2 regions of the Allobranchiibius sp. GilTou38 genome follow, and region 1 is predicted to be linked to the other one. Evidence: riboswitches for the same ligand, from Rfam matches in the RefSeq annotation. Region 1 holds a riboswitch; the other holds the start of a gene.
What was found. Region 1 has a riboswitch for S-adenosylmethionine ahead of JOB34_RS09060 (homoserine O-acetyltransferase). Riboswitches for the same ligand answer to the same signal wherever they lie in the genome.
Positions count from the first base shown of each region.

Region 2: it holds a riboswitch for S-adenosylmethionine, as region 1 does, so the genes downstream of both, JOB34_RS14375 (aminotransferase class V-fold PLP-dependent enzyme) here and JOB34_RS09060 (homoserine O-acetyltransferase) in region 1, are expected to answer to the same signal.

Region 1 is NZ_JAGEKN010000006.1:831,933-846,436, reverse strand. It holds gene JOB34_RS09075 (EcsC family protein) at 1-391, shown strand, start outside; gene JOB34_RS09070 (YkvA family protein) at 412-762, shown strand; gene JOB34_RS09065 (DUF4192 domain-containing protein) at 860-1,843, shown strand; SAM riboswitch class IV at 2,116-2,229, shown strand; gene JOB34_RS09060 (homoserine O-acetyltransferase) at 2,274-3,464, shown strand; gene JOB34_RS09055 (universal stress protein) at 3,513-3,869, shown strand; gene JOB34_RS09050 (RNA polymerase sigma factor) at 4,174-5,559, shown strand; gene JOB34_RS09045 (DUF3488 and transglutaminase-like domain-containing protein) at 5,650-7,914, opposite strand; gene JOB34_RS09040 (DUF58 domain-containing protein) at 7,911-9,191, opposite strand; gene JOB34_RS09035 (AAA family ATPase) at 9,193-10,194, opposite strand; gene mraZ (division/cell wall cluster transcriptional repressor MraZ) at 10,450-10,884, shown strand; gene rsmH (16S rRNA (cytosine(1402)-N(4))-methyltransferase RsmH) at 11,077-12,060, shown strand; gene JOB34_RS09020 (hypothetical protein) at 12,057-12,764, shown strand; gene JOB34_RS09015 (penicillin-binding protein 2) at 13,141-14,504, shown strand, end outside.
Region 2 is NZ_JAGEKN010000010.1:22,443-36,946, forward strand. It holds gene JOB34_RS14315 (ATP-dependent helicase) at 1-1,858, shown strand, start outside; gene JOB34_RS14320 (Fpg/Nei family DNA glycosylase) at 2,025-2,864, shown strand; gene JOB34_RS14325 (helix-turn-helix transcriptional regulator) at 3,000-3,299, opposite strand; gene JOB34_RS14330 (CinA family protein) at 3,468-3,956, opposite strand; gene pgsA (CDP-diacylglycerol--glycerol-3-phosphate 3-phosphatidyltransferase) at 3,963-4,562, opposite strand; gene rimO (30S ribosomal protein S12 methylthiotransferase RimO) at 4,580-6,076, opposite strand; gene JOB34_RS14345 (dipeptidase) at 6,145-7,320, shown strand; gene JOB34_RS14350 (hypothetical protein) at 7,361-8,182, opposite strand; gene JOB34_RS14355 (ion channel) at 8,198-8,893, opposite strand; gene JOB34_RS14360 (DNA translocase FtsK) at 8,890-11,436, opposite strand; gene JOB34_RS14365 (hypothetical protein) at 11,676-11,954, opposite strand; gene JOB34_RS14370 (SPFH domain-containing protein) at 11,966-12,916, opposite strand; SAM riboswitch class IV at 13,084-13,198, shown strand; gene JOB34_RS14375 (aminotransferase class V-fold PLP-dependent enzyme) at 13,251-14,504, shown strand, end outside.

The sequences.
Region 1 (14,504 bases):
CCGGATGACGGCGGCGATCGCGCACCTGCGCGGCTACGACCTGCGCAACCCCGATCTGCGATCAGCCATCCTTCTGGCGCTGGTCGGCGGGGAGGCCGACGCGCTGCTGAAGAAGGCCGGAGTGGTGAGCACCGGTCGGCTCGCCAACCTCGCGACCAGGGGTCTGCCGCCCGCCGCCCGGATGGTCATCGACAAAGCGGTCGGTTTCCGTCTCATCGCCCAGGTCAGCGAGAAGTTGCTGCCCCGGCTCGGGAAGTCGATCCCGTTCGCCGGTGGGGTCGTCGGAGCCGGCCTCGACGTCTATCTGCTGAACAAGGTCGCCAAGACGGCCCGCATCCAGTTCCCGGTGGCCCGGCCGGGATCGCCCGGCACTGCGAGCGCCAGCGCATGAGCCCGCGGCAGAGTCGTCGGATGAGTGCCTCCACGGTCCGTTCCCTGCGGGACTCGATCGCCTCGGTGGCGGACCCGTCCGGGCCGAGCGTCGCGGCGCGGCTGACCGCGCTGCCCCGGATGGTGCGCGCGGTGGCCGCCAAGGAGTACACCGGATCCTCACCCGCCCGGGTCGCCGCGATGGTCGCCGCCGCCGCGTACATCGCCTCACCCGTCGACCTGATCCCGGAGAAGCTGGCACCGATCGTGGGCCTGGCGGACGACGCCGTGGTCCTCGCCTGGCTCGCCAACGCGCTGGTGCACGACACCGACGACTTCCTGGCCTGGGAGGCGGCCCGCAAGCACACGGTGCGCGGGCGTCGTCTGCGCTGACCCGTCGGTCGTCCACATCCCCCGAGGCACCCAGGAGACATCCACACCCCCTGAGGGCGGACGTCCCGCGTGCGTCGCGCCGCGCCACGGTGGGCGCATGCGCAGCACTCTGCACGGCCTCGGCGAACTGATCGCCTACCTGCCCTACGAGCTCGGCTTCCGGCCCACCGACTCCCTGGTCGTCGTCGGGCTCGCCGACCAACGGATCCGGGTGGTCGCCCGCCTGGACCTGGGGGAGGAGGACGACCTCCTGCCCGGGATCGGTCGTATCGGGCAGGTCTTCGCCCGGGCCGGGGTGCGAAGCGCGCTGTGCTGCGCCTTCGTGGACACCCCTCCCGTGCCGCAGGATGCGCCGACCCGACTGCTCGACGTGGCCTACGACGTGCTCCGGGCCCACGACGTCGACGCGGCGCACCTGTTGGTGACCCGGGACGGCGGATGGTGGGCCCACCGGTGCGGCTGCGGAAGCTGCCCGAGACGTCCCGCCGCGCTGCCGGACCCGGACCGGGTCGATGCGGTCTTCGAGTCGGTGCTGGACGGGATCGCGCCGCACGCCTCGCGTGCCGACCTGCGCGCGTCGTTGAACCAGTGCCGCACGGAGGTCGCGCGGGCGGTCGGCGCCGCGCCCGTCGTTGATCGGCCGATGCGCCCGGCTGCGCTCACCGCCGCGATGTGGGAGATCCTGCACGGCTCGGCACCGATCCATGAGATGCCGGTCCCCATGCTGGCCTCCTTGAGCCGCGCGATCGCCGACCCGGCCGTGCGGGACGAGGTCTTCGGCTGGGTGGCGCCCGGCCTGCCGGGCCCGACGCCCTCGACGCCTGCGCTGTCCCCCTACGTGGCGGGGGCTCTCGATCCCCGCGCCATTCGGGCGAGGCTCGTGCAGTGGCTGCACTGCCTCCCGGAGTGGATGCGTCCTCCGGTGCTGACCTTCATCGCCGGTTCGGCGTGGAGCAGCGGCTCCGGAGCGCTCGCGGCCGTCGCGGTGGAGCAGGCCCTGCGGATCGACCCGGGATACCGGCTCGCGCGGCTGCTGGGCAGGGCGGTGGAGCTCGGCGCCCGTCCCCGCCGGTGCGCCTGACTCCGCCCGGGTGGGTGTCGGCGCTGCGGCCGCTCTGCTGTGGAGACGGCGGGTTCTCGAGCGGCGTGGAGGGGAGCGCTGCGGTCCGCTCGCGCTGCTGGACGTCGCGTGCGTGGGGTGTCGGCGGTGCGGTCACTTTCCTGCGCCGACGCACGGCGCCGGGGTGGGGTGTCGGCGGTGCGGTCACTTTCCTGCGCCCGCGTGCGTCGCCCGCCCGCACCGGTGTGCTGGAGCCGAGGTCGGGCACCAAGTCCCGCTGCTACGGTGGTCGACGTCAAGAGTCCCAGTGCCAAGCCCCGGCTGACTGGGCGGCAACCCTCCACCGCGGTGGGGTGCCCCGGGTGAGGACAAGGCCGATGTCGACATGGCACCGGCAAGCGCGGGGTCAGCCATCCCTCCAGGCACCGGCCCCCTGAGCCGGAAGTCGCCGATGACTGTGACGCAACAACGCCACCGACCGACCCCGGAGCGCGACGCTGCGCGCCCGGCTGACCGTTGGGTGCGCCCGCCCGTCGGCACCAACCCCGCATCTCGAGCCCTGCTGCTGCCCGAGATCACTCTGGAGAGCGGTGTGCCGCTGCCCCAGGTGACCGTGACGTTCCAGACCTGGGGGACCCTCAACGCGAACGCCGACAACGCCGTCCTGGTCGAGCACGCACTCACCGGCGACTCCCACGTCGTGGGCCCGGCCGGGCCCGGGCAGCCCACCGCCGGCTGGTGGCCCGGGCTCATCGGGCCGGGTGCGCCGCTGGACACCCGCGAGCTGTTCGTGGTCGCCAGCAACGTGCTCGGCGGCTGTCGCGGCACGACAGGTCCGGGATCATCGGATCCGGCGGGTCGCCCGTGGGGCGCGAGGTTCCCGGCGACGACCGTGCGGGACCAAGTCGCCGTGGAAGCACGGCTCGCCGACGCGCTCGGCATCGACCGCTGGCGGCTGGTGCTCGGCGGATCGATGGGCGGGATGCGCGCACTGGAATGGGTGGCGGGTCACCCCGACCGGGTCGACGGCGCGCTCGTCATCGCCAGCACCGCCCGCGCCACGGCCGACCAGATCGCCTGGGGCCAGGCGCAGGCACTCGCGATCACCTCCGACCCGGACTACCTCGGCGGCGACTACTACGGGCACGGACCGGGCCCCCGGCAAGGGCTGGGCCTCGCCCGCCGGATCGCGCATACGACGTACCGCAGCGCCGCCGAGCTGGACACCAGGTTCGGGCGCGACCCGCAGGGCGCCGAGGACCCGATGAGCGACGGCCGGTTCGCCGTCGAGAGCTATCTGGACCATCAGGCCGCCAAACTGACCGCCCGCTTCGACGCCGGGTCCTACCTGCAACTTTCCCGGGCGATGGCGACGCATGACGTGACCCGCGGGCGCGGCTCGCTCGCGCACGTGCTCGGGGCGTACGACGGAATGTTGCGCACGGTCGCCGTCGACTCCGACCGGCTCTTCCCGGTGGAGTTGTCGCAGGAGATCGTCGAGGCCCACGGGCGAGGCGGGGTGCAGGTGATGTCGTCCTCCCACGGTCATGACGGCTTCCTGATTGAGACCGACGCCATCGCCGCAGCGGTGGCTGACGCGGTGGATGCCGTCCGCGGGGTGCGACCCCGCGAGGTCGGGTAGCGTCGGCCGCAGACGTCGAGCCCGCCCCGCCGGTCCAAGGAGGCAACGATGAGCGTCGTGGTCAGTTACCTGCCGAGCCCGGAGGGGGAGGCGGCGATCACCCGCGCGGCCGACGAGGCGCGCGACGGCGGCGGCCCGCTCATCGTCGTCCCGTCGCGGGGGCGTCGGGATGAGCTGAACGCGGCGCTGGAGCGGATCCGGGCGGACGGGGTGCAGGCGGAGGTCGCAGACCCGGACGGCGATGACATCACCGACTTCCTGCTCGATCTGGTGCGGTCCCGGTCCGCTCGACTGCTGGTCATCGGCCTACGACGGCGCAGCGCGGTCGGTAAACTCATCCTCGGCTCGCACGCGCAACGGATCCTGCTGGACGCCGACTGTCCGGTGCTCGCGGTCAAGCCCTGAGCGGCCCGATCGGCCGGTGGACGGAGCACGGCCGAAGTCGTTTTATAATGGTAACCAGAGGCTGTCGCCGACCTGGGCGGACGAGCTTCACGATCCCCAAACTTCGATGCCGCCCTAAGCGGTCGGTGTCGCGCGCGCTCATCGCGCCGATGCTGTTGTTTCGAAAGGTAGTTGGTGACCACCCGTGGCCAAAGTCAACACTGCGTCCGAGCTGCCGCAGCACATCTCCCACCCCGCCCTGGAGAAGCTGGTGCGTACGTCGCGGACCAGCGGAGGCGTGAGCGGTGCGGAGCTGACCTCGGCCATGCATGAGGCCGGGCACGACGTACGTCGCGCCCCTGCTGTGCTGCGCGCCCTCGCCGCGGCCGGTGTCGAGGTGACCCCCGCCGCCGAGCGCACCCCCGTGGTCGCTGCGACCACCACCAAGAAGGCCGCGGCCACCAAGAAGGTCGCCGCGAAGAAGGCACCGGCCAAGGCCGCCGTCGAGTCTGGCCAGGACGACGGTGTCACAGTGACCAAGGTGGCTCCCAAGACCACGAAGGCCGCGGCCGCCAAGACCGCCGCTGCCGCGAAGACCGCGACGGCCAAGCGTGCACGGGCCGCGAAGGCTGCCGACGCGGCCGCCGCGTCGTCCGAGGCCGAGCCGGAGGAGTCCACCGACGAGACCACCGCGAAGCAGGACGGTCAGGCCGCCAAGGAGGCCTCGGAGGCCGCCGGCGGATTCGTGCTCAGCCAGAACGACGACGACGACGCCCCGGCCCAGCAGGTCGTCACCGCGGGAGCGACCGCCGACCCGGTCAAGGACTACCTGAAGCAGATCGGCAAAGTCGCGCTGCTCAACGCCGAGCAGGAGGTCGACCTCGCCAAGCGCATCGAGGCGGGTTTGTTCGCCGAGGAGAAGCTGAACTCCGGCGACAAGATCGACATGAAGCTCAAGCGCGAGCTGTGGTGGATCTCCCAGGACGGCAAGAACGCCAAGAACCACCTCCTGGAGGCCAACCTGCGCCTCGTGGTCTCGCTGGCCAAGCGCTACACCGGTCGCGGGATGCTCTTCCTGGACCTGATCCAGGAGGGCAACCTCGGTCTGATCCGTGCGGTCGAGAAGTTCGACTACACGAAGGGCTACAAGTTCTCCACGTACGCCACCTGGTGGATCCGGCAGGCGATCACGCGTGCCATGGCCGACCAGGCCCGCACCATCCGCATCCCGGTGCACATGGTGGAGGTCATCAACAAGCTGGCCCGGGTGCAGCGTCAGATGCTGCAGGACCTGGGCCGGGAGCCGACCCCGGAGGAGCTCGCCAAGGAGCTCGACATGACCCCGGAGAAGGTCGTCGAGGTGCAGAAGTACGGCCGCGAGCCGATCTCCCTGCACACCCCGCTCGGTGAGGACGGCGACTCCGAGTTCGGTGACCTCATCGAGGACTCCGAGGCCGTCGTGCCCGCGGACGCCGTCTCGTTCACCCTTCTGCAGGAGCAGCTGCACTCGGTGCTCGACACCCTGTCCGAGCGGGAGGCCGGCGTGGTCTCGATGCGCTTCGGTCTGACCGACGGCCAGCCCAAGACGCTCGACGAGATCGGCAAGGTCTACGGCGTGACGCGCGAGCGCATCCGCCAGATCGAGTCCAAGACCATGAGCAAGCTGCGTCACCCGTCGCGGTCGCAAGTGCTGCGCGACTACCTGGACTGACCTCCAGGTCGACATCGGAGGAACAGAAGGCCGCGCGCTCGCGAGAGTGCGCGGCCTTCTGCGTATCTGCCGCGGTCCGTCGCCGGTCCCTCAGCGCCGCGTGCGCCTCGAGAAGAGGGAGCGCACCGCGCGCCGTCCCGACCGCGGGAACAAGGTGGCGACGACCCGCGTACGGAACGAGCGGCTCCGGCGGATCCGCATCAGCAGATCGTCGGCGGGAGCCGACAGATCGTCACCCGGACCGGGTCGCGGGCTGTAGCGGACCCGCTCCAGCACGTCGACCGCGCGGTGCAGCGACTCCTGCCCCTCCCGACCCACCACCAGGTGCAACCGGTAGTGCGCCTCCTGGGAGCGCGGCGACACCTGCGGCGCCGGGTCGATGCCCAGGTCCTCCATCCGCGAGACCAGGTCGTCCCACTGCGCCTGCACGCGGGCGGCATCGTCTGCGGCGCCGTGCCCGACCTGCAGTCGGCGCCGGGACCACCGGGCCAGCAACGGCAGGACGGCGAACGCGGCCGCGAGGACCAGCAGGGCGGCGAACACCCACAGCAGCCAGACCAGGTGCAGGTTCACGGAGCGCGAGGCGGTGGGGGTGGTGGTGCCCGGTGCGCTGGTCACCGAGTTGCTGCCCCGTGCGGTGCGGCCGCCGGAGGCGGAACGTCGGGGGGCGGCGCTCTCGGGGCTGCCGATCGTGGGGCTCGCGTACGGCGGCGCGAGACCCGTCCGTGCCGCAGGGGTGGGTTCGAATCGGGTCCAGCCCATCCCCGGGAAGTACAGCTCGGGCCAGGCGTGCGCGTCGGACTGATGCACCTGGTAGGAGCCGGATGAGTCCACCGTGCCGGGGAGGAAGCCCACCCCGAGGCGCGCCGGCACCCCGATGGAGCGGGCCGCCATCACCATCGCCGTGGCGAACTGCATGCAGTAGCCCCGCCGGGTCACCAGGAAGTTGCTGATGGGGTCCAGTGGCCGCCCCGCGGAGTCCTTGCGGGTCGGGTCCAACGTCAGCGAATAGTTGAAGTTGTCACCGTCGCGGAAGTAGTCCTGGATCGCGATGACCCTCTGGAAGGGCGTCCCGCTCGGCGCCGCGGTGTGCACGAGCGCCTCGATGCGGCTCTGCGAGGCCTGGTCGACGACGAGGTCGGGGCCGAATCCCGTGGTATCGATGGTCTGCGACGAGGGCCGGGCGCTCGCGGGTTGACTGAGGTACCGGACCGTGTAGCTGTCCTCGAGCCGGGTCGTCGACGGCTGGGTGGTGTCCGGGTCGTAACTCCAGGTGGCGCCCCCGAAGTTGGCGCTGGCGACCTGGGTGGGGGCCACGACGTACGGCGGGCGCATCGTGTTCTGGGTGATGACCATGGTGTAGGGGGAGCTGGTGATCGGCACCGTGTTCTGCCCGTAGCGCTGCAGCGGCGCTCCGTTGACTCCGCGCAACAGGTACGACGGCCGCGCCGGGACCCAGTGGTCGCCGGTGTAGTCGTCCGCGACCAGTGCGCGGAGCGGCGGTGGGTTGAGGTCCGCGGTGCGCAGCGTGAGCACGGGGGAGTGGTCGCGGTCGACGAGGTTGTTGTGCAGGTCCAGATCGGTCGAGAAGCCGACGGTGGTGGCCGGGCCGTTGCCGCGTGCGAGACCGTTGGCCATGAACTTCTGTGAGGCGGCGGGAAGCGATGCGGCGATCACCAGCGCCGCGATCAGGGCGCCGACACCGGCTGTCCGGGTGAAGGGACCGAAATCGTGTCCGCCGAGCAGGGCGGTCGGATTGTTGGGGCGTCCGGGGATGCGCGCCCGCAGCCCCGACCAGTCACGCGCGGACCGCTCGGAGGCGGCGTAGAGCATCGCCAGCCAGGCGAGGCCGAGAGCGAACGAGTAGCGGGGGTGCAACGACCCGCCGGAGTTGGCCGCGGAGATCACGAACTCCACCAGCAACGGGACGCCGGCCAGGCCGGGCGAGCGGGCCGACACCGCCAGGAAGTCCACGGTGATCGCGATGATCGCGATGATCAGGCCGATGAAGAAGACGACGCCGACCGTGGACGGGGCCGGCGCGGCGTACGCCGTCACCGTGTGGTGCGCGTCCGCTCCGAGCGCGCGCAGCGCCGAGGGCAGGCTGGTGTCCAGGTGGTCGTGCAGGTGAGTGACCACGGTGACCGCGGTCACTCCGATCAGTTGAACCGACAGCGTGAGCATCGGGGGCAGGTCCAATGCCCGCCCGGCCATCCCGAGCAGGGCTGCCAGCGTGACCAACCCGAGTGTTTCGTCGATCCACGCATTACCCACGAAGAGGGTGGTGATGGGCCAGGCCGCGATCATCGTCGCGAGAGCGGCAAGGAACGTCTGTGCGGGACGGGCGCGGGTCATCGCATCGCCGCCCCGACCGGCGCGATGCCGGCCACCGATCGCCAGGCAGCGGGCACGCCGGATCGCGGGCCGACCACCACCGTGCGCCAGCCGGCCGCCTGGAACTCGTGCGCGACCGCCCGGGCGTCCGCCCCCTCAACCTCCGAATCGCGTCGATAGGCGTCGGTGTCGACCACGATGGCGATGCCGACGGCCCCGCGACCGCAGCATGCGGCCAGCTGGCGCAGGCCGGCGGCCGGGCGGTCGGTGAGGACGGCGACCATCGTGGTCGATCCGGACGCCGTCCGCGACGCCTGCGCGAGCACCTGCGCGTGCAGCCCGTCCTCGCACTCCTGCGCCTCGGCCAGGTCGCGCAGCATGGTGTCGGAGGACGACGGCGTCTCGTACCGTTCGTCGTCCAGCGACTCGGGGGCGAGCAGATGGGTCAGATAGTTCAGGTCGTGCAGCAGCAGCGCGATCGAGGCGGTGGCGCTGATGGTCCACTCGAAGGAGTCGTAGGCGCCGTCGACGCGGTGGGCACTGGTGCGGGCGTCGTACATCAGCAGGGCGTGCTTGTATGCGGGCCGGTCCTCGTGGCGCACCATCAGCTCACCCCGGTGCGCGGTCGCGGCCCAGTGGATCCGGCGCAGCTCATCGCCTTCGACGTAGGCGCGGATGCTGACGTCCTGCTCTCCGTGCAACGCGATGGAGTGACCCGAGTCGCCTTCGCCGCCGCTGGCGTACGGCAGCCGGTGCCGCACCAGGGGGAAGGTCTGGGGCAGGACGAGGATCTGGTCGTCGGCGGGGATGACGGTGCCCGCCCAGCACATGCCGAACGGATCGGGGTGCTCGATGGTGGTCGGTCCGATCGTGTGCAGCCCGCGGGCGCGACCCCGGACGGTGTACTCGACGACGGCTTTGCCCCGCGCCGGGATGCTCGGCAGCGTGTAGCGAGGTCGGTCCCCGAGGCTGGCGTCGATGCTGTCCTGGGCAGTGCCGAACCGGCTGGCGCGCTTCGCCCGGTTCGCGAACACGGCGCGTACGGGCGCCGGCTCGTCCGGGTGCAGGATCACCGGCGCGATGGTGCGGGTCAGTTCCAGGTGCGCCGCGCGGCGGGAGGCGAGCAGCGTCGCCAACAACGGCAGCAGGAGGAGGAAGATCCCGATCCGGGTGATGTCGCCGTAACCGAGCGCCAGCCCGGTGATCGTGAGTGCGACTCCCGCGGCAACGACGGCGTGCCCGCGCGAGGTCAGGCGCGCGCGTGTGTGCCGCCGCCCGGCAGCGGGTGCGCGCACCATGTCAGCGGGCCTGCGCGGGGACGGGGACACGCTCCAACAGCTGCGCCAGAGTGTCGGACGCAGATCGTCCGCTGGCGTCGCCGCCCATGATGACGCGGTGGGACAGGACCGGGATCCAGAGCCGCTGCACGTCCTCGGGGAGCACGTGGTCACGGCCGTCGAGTGCGGCCTGCGCGCGGGCGGCGCGCAGCAGCTGCAGCGCGCTGCGGGGTGAGGCGCCGAGGCGGACGCCGGGCGCCGTCCGGGTCGCGGTCACGAGGTCGACGATGTACTGGCGCAGCGCGGCGCTGGCATAGACACCGGAGACCGCTTCAATGGCGCGCAGGACCAGGGCGGCGTCGGCGACCGGCCGCAGCGCCTCCAACGGACGGTGCGCCGAGTGCAGGTCGAGCATCCGCATCTCCGCCGCTGCGGTCGGATAGCCCATCGAGATGCGCGCCATGAACCGGTCACGTTGCGCCTCGGGGAGCGGGTAGGTGCCCTCCATCTCGATGGGGTTCTGGGTGGCCATCACCATGAACGGGCGCTGCAGCAGGTAGGTCTGACCGTCGACGGTGACCTGGTTCTCCTCCATGCACTCCAGGAGGGCCGACTGCGTCTTGGGCGAGGCGCGGTTGATCTCGTCGCCCACCACGATCCCAGCGAAGACCGCGCCACGGCGGAACTCGAACTGGTGGGTGTCCTGGTTGAAGATGCTCACCCCCGTCACGTCGCTGGGCAGCAGGTCAGGGGTGAACTGCAAGCGACGCATGGTGCAGTCGATCGACCGCGCGAGGGCCTTGGCCAGCATCGTCTTGCCGACACCGGGCACGTCCTCGATCAGCAGGTGTCCCTCGGCCAACAGCACCACGACCGCGGTGGCGATGGCCTCGCTCTTGCCCTCGATCACCCCGGCCACCGAGGCCTGGATGTCGCCGGCGACCCGGCGTACGTCGTCCAGACTCATCGCCGATCGCGAAGTCGCCGTCTGCGAGAGCGCATCGACCGATGCGGAATGCTTCATGGATGAATCCTGCCTGATGGGCAGGCGCCATGTAGCCGGGTGCCCGACCTCGGGTCCGACCGGTCATGCGGCCGGCGTACGCCGTTGCCGGTCCTCCACCATCCTCCACCCGCCCTGACCTGCACTTTTTGGGGCGACATGAGATTCAGCGGCCTCCTTTTGCTTCGTTTGTGGGGGGATGTGGAGTAAAGTGGAGGACAGCGGAGAGTCGGGTCGGCCGAACCTCGTGGGACGACGATCGGGAGGTGTGGCGCGATGTTCCTCGGCACCCACCACCCCCGCCTCGACGAGAAGGGCCGCCTGATCCTTCCCGCGAAGTTCCGCGACCAACTCGCGGGCGGTCTGGTCATCACCCGCGGCCAGGACCGTTGCCTCTACGTCTTCGCGATGTCGGACTTCGAGCGGCTCGCCGAGCAGATGAATAACACCCCGGTCACCAACCGGGGGGTCCGCAACTTCCAGCGCGTCCTGCTGTCGGCCGCCTCCGATGAGATCCCGGACAAGCAGGGGCGGGTCACCGTCCCCGCCGTGCTGCGCGAGTACGCCGGCCTGAGCAAGGACTGCACGGTCATCGGCACGGGCAACCGGCTCGAGCTGTGGGACACCACCGCGTGGACCCAGTTCCTGGAAGCCACCGAGGACGACTTCGCCTCCCAGGGCGAGGAGGTGATCCCCGGAGGGTTCTTCTGAGATCCGGCCTCCATCCGTTCGCCGGATGCACCGATGCCACTTCCCCGGCACCGGAGCATCAGCCGCTCGTCGGCAACAGCGACGGCTGGGGACCAGGCATCAGACAGCGCCCTGCAGCACATCGCACAGATCCCGCAGCACCCATCAGCACGTCACGCCGTCCGAGCCGCACCAGAGGGGAGATCCGCCGCGATGAGCCACACCGACAGCAACGCCGCCGAGCGGCACACCCCCGTGATGCGCGAACGCATCCTGGAGCTGCTCGCACCCTCCCTGGAGACCCCTGGCGCGGTCTTCGTGGACGCGACCCTCGGAATGGGGGGACACACCGAGGCCGTCCTCGAACGTTTCTCCGGTGTCACGGCATACGGTGTGGACCGTGACACCGAGGCCGTGGCCCTCGCGGGGGAGCGGCTGGAGCGCTTCGGCGACCGATTCCGCCCTGTGCACGCCGTCTACGACGACGCGTTCACCGAGCTGGTCCGTCTCGGCGTGCGCGAGTCGCAGGCAGTGCTCTTCGATCTCGGCGTCTCATCCCTGCAGTTGGACGAGACCCAGCGGGGTTTCTCCTACAGCCAGGACGCGCCGCTCGACATGCGGATGGACCAGGGCGAAGGCCCCACTGCCGCCGATGTCCTCAACACCTACGACGCCGCGGCGCTCGAACGCATCCTGCGCGAGTACGGCGAGGAGCGCTTCGCCCGCCGCATCGCCCGCGCCGTCGTCCGCGAACGCGAGAAGGCGCCCTTCGACCGGTCCGCGCGGCTGGTCGACCTGCTGCGGGACGCGATCCCCGCAGCGCAGCAGCGCACCGGCGGCCACCCGGGCAAGCGCACCTTCCAGGCGCTGCGCATCGAGGTCAACCGCGAGCTGGACTCCTGGGCCGGCGCCCTGCCCCAGGCCATCGAGCACCTGGCCGTCGGCGGCCGGATCGCCATCCTGGCCTATCACTCCCTCGAGGACCGGATCGCCAAACAGGTCCTTGCCGAGGGCACCACGAGTTCGGCGCCGGTGGACCTGCCGGTCGAGCTGCCCGAGCACGAGCCCTACCTCCGTCGCCTCACCCGGGGAGCCGAACGGCCCTCCGAGCAGGAGACCTCCGAGAACCCGCGCGCGGCCTCCGCCCGGTTGCGCGCAGCAGAACGTCGTCGATCCACGAAGGGGACCTCCCGATGAGCATGAGCCCGCAGGCCGCCGTACCGCTGCGCGCCCCACGAGCGCGGGTGCCGCACCCGACCCCCGGGTCGAAGTCGCGGTCCCTGCCCACGAGCGGTGCGTCGTCGGTGCGGTTGCGGGTCGTCGCGCCCGCCGACTCCCGTGACGGGCACAGCGCCGCGTTCATCGCCGCCTGCGTGTTCGTGCTCGCGATGGGCCTCGCCACCCTGCTGGTGCTCAACACCCAGCGCGCCCAGCAGTCGTTCACGATGGACTCTCTGCAAGCGCGTTCCGCGACGTACACCGACACCCAGCAGAGCCTGCGTTCCGCGCTGCAACTGGCCGAGTCTCCGGCCTCCCTCGCGTCCCGCGCACACGCCATGGGCCTCGCTCCCGCGTCCCGGGTCCGCTACGTGGGATCCGATGGGAAGACGATCGGCGTGGCGAACGGGGCGGCGGGCAGCACCCCCTTTACCGTGGGTCCGCTGACCACCGGCGGGGCTGCGAAGGTCGCCGGGACTGCCGCGACGGGGGCCTCCCTCGGTGCCGGCGTCGGTGCTCCGGCACCGAAGAAGGCGACCAAGACGGCCAAGACCGGCACGACGAAGAGCACCAAGGACAGCCCGAAGAGCAAGGGCAAGAGCACCAAGAGCAAGAGCAGCACGACGGGCACGAAGACCAAGACCAAGAACACGACCGGCACGCACGCGACGACCACGAGGTGACCCGTTGAGTCAGACCCGTCCTCCGGGCTCCCAGGGCTCGCAGGGATCCCAGAGTTCGCGAGGGGCCCGCGGCGCCGGCTCCGCCCGTCCGCGCACGACCGGGACGACCTCGCGCGGTCGCACCGGTGCACGACCGGCCGATCGGGCGGCGGGGCAACGAGATCCGCGACGGGACTCCTCCAAGCCCGCGGCGACGCGTGCGAGGGCCACGGGGTCGGACCGACCGACCGGAACGGGCGTACGACGCCCTGCATCCGTCACCGGCTCGCAGCGTCCGGGGCGCCCGGCACGCTCCGCCGGCGGCGGAGGCAACGGGGGGCCGCCGCGCCGTCGCCCGGTCACGATGCGCCTCGGACACCCGGGCCGGCGTGCCCGGATGCTGATGGTCGCCATGCTGTTCATCTTCAGTCTGTTCACCGCGCAGATCATCCGTGTACAGGGCGTCGATGCCGCCGCCGTGTCGGCGAAGGCCCGTGACAGCCGGTTGCACCACGAGAACGTGCCCGCCCTGCGCGGTCAGATCGTCGACGACAAGGGTGCCGCGCTGGCGACCAGTGTGCAGCGCTACAACGTGACCGCGGACGCGACTCAGACCTCGCAGTACAAGAGCTTCGTGGACGGCCGCACCACGGTGCTGGGCAACTCCGGGGTGGCAGCCGGGCTCGCATCGGTGCTCGGCGGCAGCGCCAAGCAGTACTACGCGACGCTGCAGGCCGCGACCCAGCGCAAGTCCAGGTTCGTCTATCTGGTCAAGAACGTCACGCCCGAGCAGTGGCAGCGGGTCCTGGCCCTCAAGCTCGGCGGGATCTACCCCGAGTCCACCCAGACCCGGCAGTACCCGCAGGGCGCGAGCGCATCGTCGATCGTCGGCTGGGTGGACGCCGGCAGCAGCGCGGGTGCCGGCGGTGTCGAGCTGATGAAGCAGGGGATCCTCAACGGCCGGCCCGGTGTCCGCACCTACGAGGAGGCGCCCGACGGCACGGTCATCGCCACCGGTAGCAACTCCGACACCCCCGCGGTCAACGGCTCGAACGTGAAGCTCACGCTCGATTCCGACATCCAGTACTACGCGAGCAACGCGCTCGCTGCCGGGGTCAAGAAGACCCGTGCCGAGGCCGGGGACCTCGTCGTGATGGACCGGCAGGGCAACGTGCTGGCCGCGGCGTCGTACCCGAGCTTCGATCCGACCAACCCGGGCGCGGCATCCCCGGGCAACCTGCAGCCCCGAGGGTTCGCCGAGACCTACGAGCCGGGCTCGACCAGCAAGATCATCACCATGGCCGCCGCGCTGTCCGCCGGCGTCGCCACTCCCACCTCCCAGGTGATCGTGCCGTCGCAGCTGCGCCGCGGGGGAGCCCTCTTCCACGACTCCGAGCCGCACGGCACCGAGAGCCTCACGGTCGCCGGCGTCCTCGCCGAGTCCTCCAACATGGGCACGATGCTGACCGGGTCGAAGGTGTCCTCCGACTACCTCTACGGCTTCATGCGCAAGTTCGGCCTGGGCGCGCCCACCGGCGTGGGCTTCCCCGGAGAGACCGGCGGCATCGTGGCGCCACCGTCGCAGTGGAGCGGTTCGCAGAAGTACACCGTGATGTTCGGGCAGGGCCTGTCCACCACGTTGATGCAGCAGGCGTCGGTCTACCAGACCGTCGCGAACGACGGGGTGCGTCTGCCGGTCAACCTGATCGCGGGGGTGCAGAACGCGTCCGGCGGGTGGACCAAGCCCGCGGACTCGCGCAA
Region 2 (14,504 bases), on a different contig from region 1:
CGCCGAAGGTCGGCGTGCGCGCAATGCCGAGGAGATGGCGGACCTGCTGCGGGTGCTCGGTCCGCTGACCCTCGAGCAGGTCACCGAACGCAGCGAGAGCGAGCAGGACGACGTACGCGGGTGGCTCGTGGATCTCGTCGCCGCCCGGCGGCTCATCGAGCCGTCCTGGGGCGGGACTGTGCGGTACGCCGGGATCGAGGACTCCTCGCGGTTGCGCGATGCGCTCGGAGTGGCTCTGCCGCCCGGTGTGCCCGGTGCGTTCCTCGAGCCCGTTGACGACCCCCTGGGCGAGCTGCTCTCCCGGTACGCCCGCACCCACATCCCCTTCACGGTGATGGAGGCCGCCGAGTCGTTCGGCCTCGGGCGGGCCGTCGTCCACGACGGCCTGCGGCGCCTGGTCGGCGCCGGTCGCCTGGTGGAGGGTGAGTTCCGCCCTGGCGCGCAGTCCGGCGAGGGCGCCGCCCTGGAGTTCTGTGACCGCGAGGTGCTGCGGATCCTCAAACGCCGCTCGCTGGCGTCGCTGCGTGCCGAGGTCGAGCCGGTGCCGGCCGTCGAACTCGCCAGGTTCATGCCCTCGTGGCAGGGCGTGCAGGGCCGAGCCCGCGGGGCCGATGGGCTGCTGCGGGCCGTCGAGCAACTGGCCGGCGCTCGGGTGCCGGCCAGTGCGCTGGAGACCCTGGTGCTGCCGGCCCGGGTGGTCGGGTACACCCCGGGGCTGCTGGACGAGCTCACGACCAGCGGCGAGGTGCTCTGGCAGGGGCACGCCGCCCTGCCCGGCGACGACGGGTGGGTCTCGCTGCACCTGACCGAGACCGCGCACCTGACACTGGCGCCCGCCGACGACACGCTCGAACAAACCGAGACGCACACCGCGCTCATGGACGCGCTCGGTGCGGGTGGCGCGTACTTCTTCCGCACGCTGTCCGACGCCGCACACTCCACGAACGACAACGAGCTCATCGGTGCCCTGTGGGACCTGGTCTGGGCCGGGCGGGTCACCGGCGACACCCTGGCGCCGTTGCGCGCGCTGCTCGCCGGCGGCCGTACTGCCCACAAGGCCAAGACGTCCGGTCCACGCCGCACCCGGTACGCCCGGCCAGGCTCCGGGCTGCGCGCGATGGGCGCCGCACGGCCCGCGATGCCCACCCGCGGCGGCCCGCCCACGTCGGCCGGTCGCTGGTCGGCGCTGCCGGCGGCGGACACCGACGCCACCCTCCGGGCGCTGGCGACCACAGAGGTGCTGCTCGACCGCTACGGAGTGGTCACCCGCGGTTCGGTGGCGGCCGAGGGGGTGCCCGGCGGGTTCTCGGTCATCTACAAGGTGCTGGCGTCGGCAGAGGAGACCGGCCGAGTACGTCGCGGTTACTTCGTGGAGGGACTCGGCGCCGCTCAGTTCGCCACCTCCGGCGCGATCGACCGGCTACGCGCGGGTGCGAAACCCATCACCAGTCACCGCAACCCGTGGGATGCTCCCGCACCCACGGAGGCAGCACGCGCCGTCGTACTCGCCGCTGCGGATCCCGCCAACCCGTACGGTGCCGCGTTGCCCTGGCCGGAGGCCGAAGGCGGCCACAAGCCCGGCCGCAAGGCCGGTGCCCTCGTCGTCCTGGTCGACGGCGTGCTCGCGCTCTACATCGAGCGGGGCGGCAAGTCGCTGCTCAGCTGGTCCACCGAGGAGTCGGAGTTGGAGGCCGCGGCAGACGCCCTCGTGCTCGCCGTACGCGAGGGGGCACTGGGGCAGCTCACCGTGCACACCGCCGACGGCGACGCGGTCCTCGGTGCACAGTCGCCACTCACCGACGCTCTGCAGAAGGCCGGGTTCCACACCACCCCGCGCGGCCTGCGCCTGCGCCGCTGACCCGTTCGCATGGGCGGTTGTCAGCGAGAAAGTGGCGCCGACACCACAGATCCGCTGACCACCACCGCACCGTCCTCGCGGTTGTCAGCGGGAAAGTGGCGCCGGCACCACAGATCCGCTGACAACCGCGCCCGGACCCTGTGGGACCGACGGTTACGGTGGCGAGGTGCCCGAAGGCGACGTGGTCTGGAAGGCGGCCGACCGACTCAACGCCGCGCTGTGCGACCAACCGCTCGTCGGCGCCGAGTTGCGCTGGCCCGGCATCCCCGACCGCCCGCTGCACGGCATGGTCACCACCGGCGTGCACAGCCGCGGCAAGCACCTGCTGCACCGCCTCGACTCAGGCCTGACGATCCACTCCCATCTGCGGATGGAAGGCTCGTGGCGGGTGCGCCCGACACCGCAGGTGACGCCGCGTTTCGCCAGAGCCGCCGACATCCGCGCTCTGCTCGCGACGCAGGAGTGGGCGGCGATCGGCTGGCGCCTTGGCATGCTCGACCTCATCGCGACCGGGGACGAGCATCGGCTGGTCGGCCACCTCGGTCCGGACATCCTCGGCGCGGACTGGGACCCGGAGGAGGCGGTACGCCGGCTGCTGCGAGCTCCCGATCTGACCATCGGCGAAGCACTGCTCGACCAGCGCAACCTCGCCGGCATCGGCACCTTCTTCGCGGCCGAGGCGCTCTTCGCCCGGCGACTGAACCCGTGGACCGCCGTGGGCGATCTGGGGCCGGACGAGGTCCGCGCGCTGATCGACGTCGCCCAGAAACAGCTGGCGCAGTCGGCACACGACCCGTCACGCTCGCTCACCCAGCGCACGGGCCTGCTCGACGACAACTACGTACACGGCCGCAGCGGACTGCCGTGCGAGCGGTGCGGCACGCTCACCCGCGTCGCGATGATCGGCAAGGCCCCCCAGGACCGCACGATGTTCTACTGCCCGCACTGCCAGGGCGGACTCGGACCGACCGACGACGGGAAGCGGCAGCGCCCCATCGGTCGTTGAGGACCACCGCCGAGCAGATGTGGAACAGACGCGCGCCATACAGCGCGTTCGCTGACACGAGATCCAGCTGAAGTCGTTGTGGGGCGTAGCGCGCCCTATCGAGCGCGCCGGGACTCCACTGTGCGTGGGAGGGGGTCAGGCTGCGGAGACGACCGGCGTGCGCGCGGTGTGCACGGGAAGCGGCACCGGCGCGCTCACGGCCTCGGCGGCAGCGACGCGTTGGGACACCTGAGAGAGCGCCGTCGAGAGCGGGATGCCGAGGGCGGAGCAGACGGAGGACAACAGCTCCGAGGAGGCTTCCTTCTCACCGCGCTCGATCTCGCTGAGGTAGCCCAGAGACACCTTGGCCGCGGCAGAGACCTCGCGCAACGTGCGGCCCTGGTCCTGGCGCTGGTCGCGAAGGACGTCACCGAGTTCGCGTCGTAACAAGATCATGAACGCCTCCCAGTGTCCTCATGTCGTCGGCCGGTGCGGTCCGGGGATCGTGGGCGGATGCCCTCATCCAGTGCACCCACACTACTCATTGATGCCGACAGGAGTGTGGGGCACCACCTGCAGGCAGTGTGCGAGCTTCCACCGATATGAACGCGCTCGTCGAGTCGATTAATCCAGCCGGCCCGTCGGGTCGAGGCCCGAGGCCAGCAGTCGCAGCACCGCCACCGTGCACGCCTCCCGCACGGAGTCACGGTTGCCCGACAGGTCCAGCTGCCGCACCCGCACCCCTTCCGGACCGGCCACCGCCACGAACGCGCGCCCGACGGGCTGCCCGTCCTGCTCGGTCGGACCCGCCACCCCCGTCGTCCCGAGACCGTACGTCGACCCCAGCACCCGGCGTACCCCGGTCGCCATCTGCTCGGCGACCTCGGCCTGCACCGCGCCACCGGCGGCCAGCAGGTCCGCGTCCACGCCCAGCACGCTGTGCTTGAGATCGGTGGCGTAGGCCACCACGCCCCCGCGCACGACGGCGCTGGCCCCGGGGACCTGCACCAGCCGGGCCACCACGAGGCCACCGGTGAGCGACTCGGCCACCCCGACCGTGGCACCCGCGGAGCGCAGGGCAGCGACCACGTCGGCCGGATCGAGAACGGACATCGAGCTTCAGCGCACCGGCCGGGCCCGCAGCCGCAGCGCGCGGAATACGTAGTCGACGCCGGTCACGACCGTGATGACCAGCGCGACGAGCAGCACGCACCAGGCCGCGACGTGCACGATTCCGCCGAGCGGCAACACGAACAACCCGATCCCGAGCGCCTGCAGGGCGGTCTTCGCCTTGCCGCCGCGGCTCGCGGGGAGCACGCCGTGCCGCAGGACCCACAGCCGCAGCACCGTCACCCCGAACTCGCGAATGAGGATGAGCACGGTGATCCACCACGGGACCTCGTGGATCAGTGACAGCCCGACGAGCGCCATCCCCATCAGCGCCTTGTCGGCGATCGGGTCCACGATCTTGCCGAAGTCGGTCACCAGACCCCGCGATCGGGCGAGGTCCCCGTCGATGCGGTCGGTCACGGACGCGACGAAGAACACCCCCAGCGCGCCCCAGCGGTACGCCGTGTCATGGCCCCCGTGGGTCAGCAGGAGCCACCCGAAGAGCGGCACCAGCAGAATGCGCAGGACGGTCAGGGCGTTGGCGATGTTCCAGTTGCTCACCCCGGTGCTCGGGGCGGTCGCCGGATCCGGCACGAGGGGCGGGGGCACCAGGCGGTGCTCTCCGCTCACAGCGGGCTCGCGATCCAGTCGATCCCGAGGGTGTCCTCGACGCGGGCCGTCACGATGTCGCCGACGGCCGGGCGGACCCGGTCGCCGTAGGTCAGGATCGTCTCGCCGTCGACGTCGGGTCCCTGCTGGCCGGCGCGCCCGCGGACCTCCCACTCACCGGAGTCCTCGTCCAACTCCGAGGCCTCCACGAGCACCTCGACCTCCTCGCCGATGCGCTCGGCGGCGCGCTGCTCGTTGATCTCGGTCGCCAGGGTGCGGATGTGCTCCACCCGCGCGTCGATCTCGTCGGCGGGCAGCTTCCCGGCGTACGACTCGGCCTCGGTGCCGTCCTCGTCGGAGTAGCCGAACACACCGACCACGTCGAGCCGGGCGTTCAGCAGGAACTCCTCCAGCTCGGCGACGTCGTCCTCCGTCTCGCCCGGGAAGCCGACGATGACGTTGGAGCGGATGCCGGCGTACGGCGACCGCGCGCGCACCTGCTCCAGCAGTCCCAGGAACGACTCGCGGTCGCCGAACCGGCGCATCGTGCGCAGCAGCGGACCGCTCGCGTGCTGGAAGGAGATGTCGAAGTACGGCGCCACGCCCGGGGTGGAGGTCATCACGTCGAGCAGGTCGGGGCGGATCTCGGCCGGCTGCAGATAGGACACCCGCACCCGCGAGATCCCCTCCACGGCAACCAGTTCCGGCAGCATCGTGTCGAGCAGTCGCAGGTCGCCGAGGTCCTTGCCGTACGACGTGGAGTTCTCGCTGACCAGGAAGATCTCGCGCGCGTCGTGCTGGCCGAGCCAGCGCGCCTCGTCGAGGACGTCGGAAGGGCGGCGTGAGACGAAAGCACCACGGAACATCGGGATCGCGCAGAAAGCGCACCGACGGTCGCACCCGCTGGCGATCTTCAACGGCGCCCACGGCCGTCCGTCCAGCCGGGCGCGGATGATCCGCGGCGATCCGGCAGGCGACTCGATGGTGACGTCCTGCGGGGGCCCGGCGATCTCGCCCGCGCTCAGCGGGGTGCCACCGGTGTGGCTGCCGTGTCCAGGCTGAGCCACTCCCTGCCCCTGGCGTGCGACCGGCGACAGCGGCAGCAGCTTTCGGCGGTCGCCCGGCGTGTGCGATTCCGGACGCTCACCGTCGAGGATCGCGGTCAGCGACGCCGACATGTCCTCATAGGAGTCGAAGCCGAGCACGGCGTCGGCCTCGGGCAGCTCCTCTGCCAACTTCTTGCCGTAGCGCTGGGCGAGGCATCCGACGGCCACGACGGCCTTCGTACGCCCGTGCTGTTTGAGGTCGTTGGCCTCGAGAAGCGCGTCGATCGAGTCCTTCTTGGCCTGCTCGACGAATCCGCAGGTGTTGACGACGGCGACGTCGGCATCGGCGGCGTCGTCGACCAGGGACCACCCTCCGGCGGCCAGTCGGCCGGCCAACTCCTCCGAATCCACCTCATTGCGCGCGCACCCGAGTGTGACGAGCGCAACGCTGCGCGAAGGGGAGGACATGACCCCCAGGGTAGTTGGCATCGCGGCCCCTTCCCGCCGGACGGCCCGCGGGGTGATGGGATGGTCCGATGCCCCGCGACCTCACCGACCTCCTGCACGAGCATCCCCTCATCGACGGTCACAACGACCTGCCGTGGGCCGCGCGCGACCTGACGGGTTACGACTTCGACCGGCTCGACCTGGCTGCCGGCACCGTCGGGCGCACCCACACCGACCTGCCGCGGTTGGCCGCGGGCCTGGTCGGCGGGCAGTTCTGGTCGGTCTGGGTGCCGGCGACGCTCGCCGGTGATGCCGCGGTGACGGCGACCCTCGAACAGATCGACGGCGTCCACCAGATGATCGGCCGGTACGCCGACCGGCTGGGTCTCGCGCGCACCGCCGACGAGGCGCGGCGCGTCTTCGCCTCCGGCCGGATCGCGTCCTTCCTCGGCGCGGAGGGCGGTCACAGCATCGGCTGCTCGCTCGGCGCGCTGCGCATGCTGCATGTGCTCGGGGTGCGCTACATGACGCTGACGCACAACGAGAACGTGCCGTGGGCCGACTCTGCCACCGACACCCCCGTGCTGAAGGGCCTCAGCCCATTCGGCGTCGAGGTGGTGCGGGAGATGAACCGGATCGGCATGCTGGTCGACCTGTCCCACGTGAGCGCCGACACCATGCGCGACGCGCTGGCCGAGTCGGTGGCGCCGGTGATCTTCTCCCACTCCAGCGCCCGCGCCGTGTGCGACAGCCCCCGCAACGCGCCCGACGACGTGCTGGAGATCCTCCGGGACGAGAACGGCGTCATCATGGCGACCTTCGTGCCGGACTTCGTCTCGCAGGAGTGCGCTGACTGGCGCGCGGACGCCCGCGAGGCGGCGCGTACCGAGGGCATCGACCCCAACGATCACGAGGCCTTCGAGGCGTTCGGAGCCCGGTATTCCGTCGCGCACCCGAAGCCGAAGGCCACCATCGAGCACGTCCTCGCGCACTTCGAGCACCTTCGCGAGGTCGTCGGCGTCGACCACATCGGCGTCGGCGGCGACTACGACGGGGTGCGGGAGCTGCCCGAGGGGCTGCAGGACGTCAGCTGCTACCCGCGGTTGTTCGGTGCCCTCCGCGATCGCGGGTGGTCCGACGCGGACCTCGTCAAGGTCGCGGGCGCCAACGTGCTGCGGGTGCTCGGTGATGCCGAGGACGTGGCTCGTGAGCTGCAGACCACGCGCGGACCCAGCCTCGCGACGTACGCCGACCTCGACGGCTGATCGGCGCGCCTTCGGGCCGCGCCGCGCTCTTCGGTGCCCCTCAGACCTCGAGGCGGTCGGGACGACGCAGCACGTGCCCGAGGGCGGCGATCACACCGACGACCCACCCGACCCGGATGCCCCAGTCGGCGCCACTGCTCACCGCCAGGGTGAACAGCCGGCCCAACGGCCCGTGGTGGGAGATGGCGAGGTACTCGACCCCGAGCGCCACCGCCCCGGCCACCACGGTCGCTCCCCATCCGGCGAGCAGGACGGTCAGAAAGCCGCGACGCCCGGGGGTCGACGCGAGTGCCGCCCACAGCAGCAGGAGCAGGACCACACCGGCGACCGCGAACGCCAGGACGAAGTGCCCCGTCCCGGCGTTCAGGTTGATGTCCGACGCGGCCCGCAGGCCCGAGGACGGCCAGGGCGCCAGGCCCCCGATCAGCAGATTGGTCCGGGGATAGATCGACATCGAGTGCCGGTGGTCGGCGACGTAGCTGGCGACCAGCGAGACGGCCAGCCCGATCAGGGTGGCGATGAGCGCGACGAGGAACGCCGATCCGGCGCCCGCTCGACGACGCACGACCGGTATGCCGCGCTGATTCTGGCCGGGCTGCGTCCAGGGCGCCGCACTACCTGGGGCGCCGCCTTCCGGGTGCTCGCGTCGCTGGGTCGCCGACTGCCACTGCGGATCCTGCCGGGGCGTCTCGCGCTGCGGATCTCCCGCAGCGCCGTAGGGCCCGCGCTCGCCACTCGCGGCGTCGTGAGGACGGGCCGCGCGGCCGGGCTCGACACCTGGCTCGCCAGCCGGCCCACGGCCGGGCTGTCCGTAGGGATTGGTCGGATCGGGTCCGTCACCCCGGGGTCGGTCGTCACTCATGCGCGCACCCTTCGCTCACGGTTCCTTGCGGAACCTGGTCAAGGTCATCCCTAGCAGTCGAGCGACCACCAGGCCTAGATAGTTGACTCCGGCAAGTTGCTCCAACATCGCCACGGACCGGGCGTGGTCGCCGACGGGGTAGATGTCGGAGAGCCCCGTCCCGGTCATCGTGGTGAAGGACAGGAAGACCAGCTCGATCCAGGTCAGCGGCCCGTGGTGCGTCGTGCCGGTCGTGAACTGGCCGGACCACACGGTCTGCACCAGCCCGTAGAGATAGGCGAACGCCCACGCCACCACGGTGAAGCACGCGCCGGTCGCGTAGATCTCGTCGGCGCCGACCTCGTTGTCGCCGAACATGTAACGGATCAGCGCGTACGCCGTGTAGAGGTAGAAGATCGCGTGCGTCACGTCGAGCCCCACCGTGACCCAGTACGCGTCGTGCAGCGGCACGTCCAGCACGCTGAAGATCAGCGCCGGCACTCCGATCGTGGCCGAGATCCAGGTGAGGGCCGGCGTCATCCGCACGGCAGCCACCGCCGTGACCAGCACGAGCAGCTGCACCACGGAGTACGCCGTGCGGCCGGGCGTGCTGTCGCCGGTGAACGGATAGATCAGCAGGCCGCCGAGCTGGATGATCAGCAGCACGGCGTTGGGGTAGGTGCCGAGGATGCCCCGCAGGCCGGTACGCCGCCGCGGGGCCGCGACGGTCATGTCCGGCCGTTCTCCGTCAGTGACCAGGCGTCCTCGCCGGGGTCGTCGTCATCGTCGGCCACGCCGAGCGGTGTCTGCGCAGCACCGTCGAACGGCGCCCCGACATCGTCGCCGCGCAACAGGGACAGGGTGGCCGGCAGGTCGTCGCCCTTGACCAGGACGTCGCGAGCCTTGGAACCCTCCGAGGGGCCGACGATCCCGCGCGACTCCATCAGGTCCATCAGCCGGCCGGCCTTGGCGAAGCCGACCCGCAGCTTGCGCTGCAGCATCGAGGTCGATCCGAACTGGGTCGTGACGACCAGCTCGGTCGCCTGCAGCAGCAGGTCGAGGTCGTCGCCGATGTCCTCGTCGACCTCCTTCTTCGCCGCCACCACCGTGACGTCGTCGCGGTAGTGCGGTTTGAGCTGGCCCTTGACGTGCTGGACGACCTCGGTGATCTCTGTCTCGGTGACCCAGGCGCCCTGCACGCGCATCGTCTTGGACGCGCCCATCGGCAGGAAGAGCGCGTCACCCTGGCCGATCAGCTTCTCGGCACCGGGCTGATCGAGGACGACGCGTGAGTCGGCCAGCGACGAGGTCGCGAACGCCATCCGGGAGGGCACGTTGGCCTTGATCAGACCGGTGACCACATCGACCGACGGGCGCTGGGTCGCCAGCACCAGGTGGATGCCGGCGGCGCGCGCCAGCTGGGTGATGCGGACGATCGACTCCTCGACGTCGCGCGGCGCGACCATCATCAGGTCGGCCAACTCGTCCACGATCACCAGCAGGTACGGGTAGGGGTGGATGACGCGCTCGGACCCCGGCGGCGGGGTCACCTTGCCGGAGCGGACGGCCTTGTTGAAGTCGTCGATGTGCTTGTAGCCGAAGGCGGCCAGGTCGTCGTAGCGCGTGTCCATCTCGCGCACGACCCACTGCAGCGCCTCGGCGGCCTTCTTGGGGTTGGTGATGATCGGGGTGATCAGGTGCGGAATACCTTCGTACCCGGTCAGTTCCACCCGCTTGGGGTCGACCAGGACCATCCGGACCTCGTCCGGGGTGGACCGCATCAGGATCGAGGTGATCATCGAGTTCACGAAGCTGGACTTGCCGGCGCCGGTCGCACCGGCGACCAGCAGGTGCGGCATCTTGGCGAGGTTGGCGATGACGTAGCCGCCCTCGACGTCCTTGCCGACACCCATCACCATCGGGTGCTCGTTGGAGCGCGCCGCCTGGCTGCGCAGGACGTCGCCGAGGCTGACCTTCTCGCGGTCGGCGTTCGGGATCTCGATGCCGATCGCGGACTTGCCCGGGATCGGGGACAGGATGCGCACGTCGGCCGACGCCACGGCATAGGCGATGTTCTTCGACAGCGCGGTGACCCGCTCCACCTTGGTGCCGTGTCCGAGCTCGACCTCATATCGCGTGACGGTCGGGCCGCGGCTGAACCCGCTGACCTGGGCGTTGATGTCGAACTGCTCGAAGACCTGGGTCAGCGACTCCACGACCCGGTCGTTGGCGGCCGAGCGGGTCTTGTGCGGCGTCCCCGGTGCGAGCAGGTCGCTGTTCGGAAGGGTGTAGGTGACGTCGCCGGCCAGCGCGAGCTGTTCGACGCGCTGCGGCAGCGGGCGGGTGGGCGGTGCCTGCAGCTCCTCTTTCACCCGCATCGGAGCCGGCGTCCTCGTGCCGGGCAGAGCGACCGCGTCCGGCGTCGGCGCGGGGGTGGGCACTGCGGTGGCCGGTGCGTCGAGCAGTTCCTCGCCGACCACCTCGTCGCCCTCCGGGACCTTCTGACCCGGGCGCAGGCGGCGGCCGTTCTTGGTCGTCCGTGCCACGATGGCGGCCTGCTCGAACGGTTCGTCACCGTCGCGGCGGGCGTCCTCCTCGGCGGCACGCCGCGCGCTGCGACTCGACCGGCGCTTGCGGCCCGGTCCGTCGATCTCGTCGCCGTGCAGGTCGTGCTCGACGGCGTCGACCGGGCCGTCGTCCTCATCGGTCGCGCGCTCGCCGAACAACCGGTCCTGCAGATGGCCCAGCCGCCCCGGGATCTGCTGCACCGGCGTGCCGGTGAGGACCAGGACGGCGAAGAACCCCACGAGCAGCAGGATCGGCACGGTCCCCCAGGTGTGCACCGCGGCGACGAGCGGACTGGAGGCCAGGAACCCGATCATGCCGCCGGCTCCGCTCACTCCCCCGCGGTAGGTCGGAGAGGGCGTGCCGTGCGCGACGCTCGCCAGGCCGCAGGCCGAGACGGCGAGGATCCCGAGTCCGGTGATCACCCGGTTGGTGCCCTGGTAACCGCGTGGCGAACGCAGCATGTGCACACCGAGCAGCAGGAGCACCAGCGGAAGTGCGAGGCCGACCAGGCCGAAGGTGCCGGCCACGACGGCGTGGACGACGTCGCCGGCAGCGCCCTGCAGTCCCCACCATTCACGCGCGGCGACCACGATGGCCATGGCGATCAGGGCGAATCCGATGCCGTCGCGGCGCAGCTCCGGCTCGACGTCGTGGGTGGTGTGCCCGACCCTGCGCGCCGCTCCCCCGGCGACGTGGGCCACGCCCATCCAGGTGCCGCGGACAGCGCGCAACGGCAGCGGGAGACCGCCGTCCCTGGCACCCTTGGTCGGGCGCGCGGCGGGCGTCTTGCGTGGTGCCGGAGGGCGCCGGGACGCCGGACGCTTGCCACCGGACGCGCGCTGGCGCGACGTGGTGCTGCTCGGGGCTTGACGGGTCGGCACGGGCACAGGCTAGCCGTCAGTCACACCTGTCACAGGCGCCCCACGCGGAGAACCGCCCGGAATCCTCAGCCCCCGTCGCTGCGCGGACGGCCGCGCCGAGGCAGGGGACGGGCCGTCCTGGGCAGCCGGCCACGCTTGCGCAACGCCTCCCGGATCAGCATCTCCACCTCGGCGTTGACGCTGCGCAGCTCATCCTGGGCGAGCCTGGTCAACGCCTCGTGGACCGCCGGATCCAGACGAAGCAGCAACGACCGGCGCGCGGGCGGACGCTGCGCGCCGAGGTGGCCGGGGTCGCCGGAATCGGCGGCGTCGGCGTCTTCGCTCGGCGGATCGGAGTCGCTCATCGACCGATCCGTCAGTGGTAGAGGCTGCCGGCGTTGACCACCGGTGTGGCGCGCTGGTCACCGCACAGCACGACCAGCAGGTTGGACACCATCGCCGCCTTGCGCTCCTCGTCGAGGTCGACGATGTTCTCGCCCTCCAACCGGGTGATGGCCATCTCCACGATGCTCACCGCACCCTCGACGATGCGTTCACGGGCGGCGATGATCGCGGCGGCCTGCTGCCGCTGCAGCATCGCCTGGGCGATCTCCTGGGCATAGGCGAGATGGCTGATCCGGACCTCGAGCACCTCGCACCCGGCGACCGCGATACGCGCCGCGACCTCGTGGGCGAGCTGCTCGGACACCTCGTCGGTGGAGCCGCGCAGCGACGTGCCCGTGCCGCTGGGGTTGTCGTACGGATGCGTCGTCGCGACGTGCCGCAGGGCCGACTCGGACTGCACCCGGACGAAGTCGCCGTACGACTCGACCGAGAACGTGGCCTTGGCCGTGTCGGCAACCTGCCACACGACGATGGCGGCGATCTCGACCGGGTTGCCGTCTGCGTCGTTGACCTTGAGGGCGTTGGTCTCGAAGTTGCGCACCCGCACGGAGATGTTGCGGCGGGTGGTGAGGGGCAGCACCCAGGTCAGGCCCGCGTGCCGCGCCGTCCCGATGTAGCGGCCGAAGAACTGCACCACCCTGGTCTGACCCGGCTGGATCACGACCAGCGGGGTGGCGACCAGCGCGGTCAGTACCGCCAGGACCACGCCGACCGCCGGCAGCCCCGCGACGAAGCTCCGGACGGCCACCGCCGCCAGGACGAGCGCGACCGCCAGCGCGAGGAAGCCGTTGACCGACCAGGCACGTCGCTCGGCGACGTCGACCCGCCGCCCCTCGTGGCCCACCGGTCGCGTCGACGGCGGTTGCACGGTCGGATCGGCACTGTCCGACGCGGGATCCTCGGGCCGCAGTTGCTGTGACATGACGTCCTCCTCGGTTTAAGTGATATCACTTTAATAGCACTTAAACCAGGCGGGCGGAAGCCCTTCGCGCAGGTGAGAGGACCGCAGCGCATCCTCCGCGGTGCGACCGGTCCACGATGCGGATCGCGACATGACGACCGGACACCGCATCCGTTAGCCTCGTCGCAGGTCAAGAGTCTCAGCGTCAAGCCTCGGCTAGCTGAGCGGCAACCCTCCTCCGCGGTGGGGTGCTCCGAGTGACGACCCGGCCACGCCGCATCCGCCGCGTGGCAAGCGCGGACCGACGTATCGGCATGCTGCCGGCGACCGCTGGTCCCACGGCGAGAGGCTGCCCGTGACCGTCCAGGCAACACATACCCAGCACGACACCGCGACCCCTTCCAGCACCGAGAGCGGCACGGCCGTACCCCGCGAGCCCCGCGCCGCACTACGCGTCGTCCGCGACCTTCCGCCCCACCGCCTGCCCCAGGTGCAGGCCCACCTGCCGCTCACCGTGGCGCACGAACTCGGGGTGCCCACCGTGCACCGAACTGTCGTGGACGCCGCGAACTTCGACCACGGGGCGACCACCCCCGCGCTGGTCAGCGTGCGCGATGCCGTCGATGCCGCACTGCCGACGTACGGCTCGGTGCACCGGGGCGCCGGCCTGCCGAGCCGGGTGACCACCGGCTGGTTCGAGCAGGCGCGGGCGACCGTGGGCGAGTTCGTCGGAGCGCGCCCCGACGACGAGGTCGTCTTCACCCGCAACACCACCGACGCCCTGGCCCTGCTGGCGCACTGCGTGCCCCGCGGCACCCAGGTCTTCGCCTGGGAGTCGGCCCACCACGCCGCACTGCTGCCCTGGGGGCGGTGCAACTGCACCCGCCTCGCGGTCCCGAACAGCGCCTCCGACGCCGCGCAGCTGTTGCGCTCGGCGCTCGCCGCGAGCGACGCGCGCGGCAAGCTGGTCGTCATCACCGGCGCGTGCAACGTCACCGGCGAGGTGTGGCCGGTGCGCCAACTCATCGCCACCGCCAGGGAGTACGGCGCGCGCACGGTCATCGACGCCGCGCAGCTGGCCCCGCACCGCGAGATCGACCTCGCCGACCTCGGCGCCGACTGGGTCGCGTTCTCCGGTCACAAGCTCTACGCGCCGTACGGCGCCGGGGTCCTCGTCGGCCGACGCGACTGGCTGGACCTCGCATCGCCCTACCTGCCCGGAGGCGGCGCCACGGCGCGCGTGCGTCATCAGCGCGTCACGTGGCATTCCGGCGCGGCCCGTCACGAGGGTGGCACGCCCAACGCCGTGGGTGCCATCGCGCTCGCCGCTGCGTGCGCGACGCTGCGCCGGCACCACGAGGAGATCGAGCGCCACGAGGCCGCCCTCGCCGATCAGTTGCGGACCGGGCTGCGCTCCATCCCGGGAGTCCGCCTGGTCAGCGTGCTCGGCGAGGACCGGCCCAACGTGGGTGTGGTGACCTTCACGGTCGACGGGTACGACCCGGCGCTGGTGTCGTTGGTGCTCTCCGACGAGTACGGCATCTCGGTGCGCGACGGTCGCTTCTGCGCCCACCTCTTGTGCGACAGCATCCTGGGCGACGGCTCCACC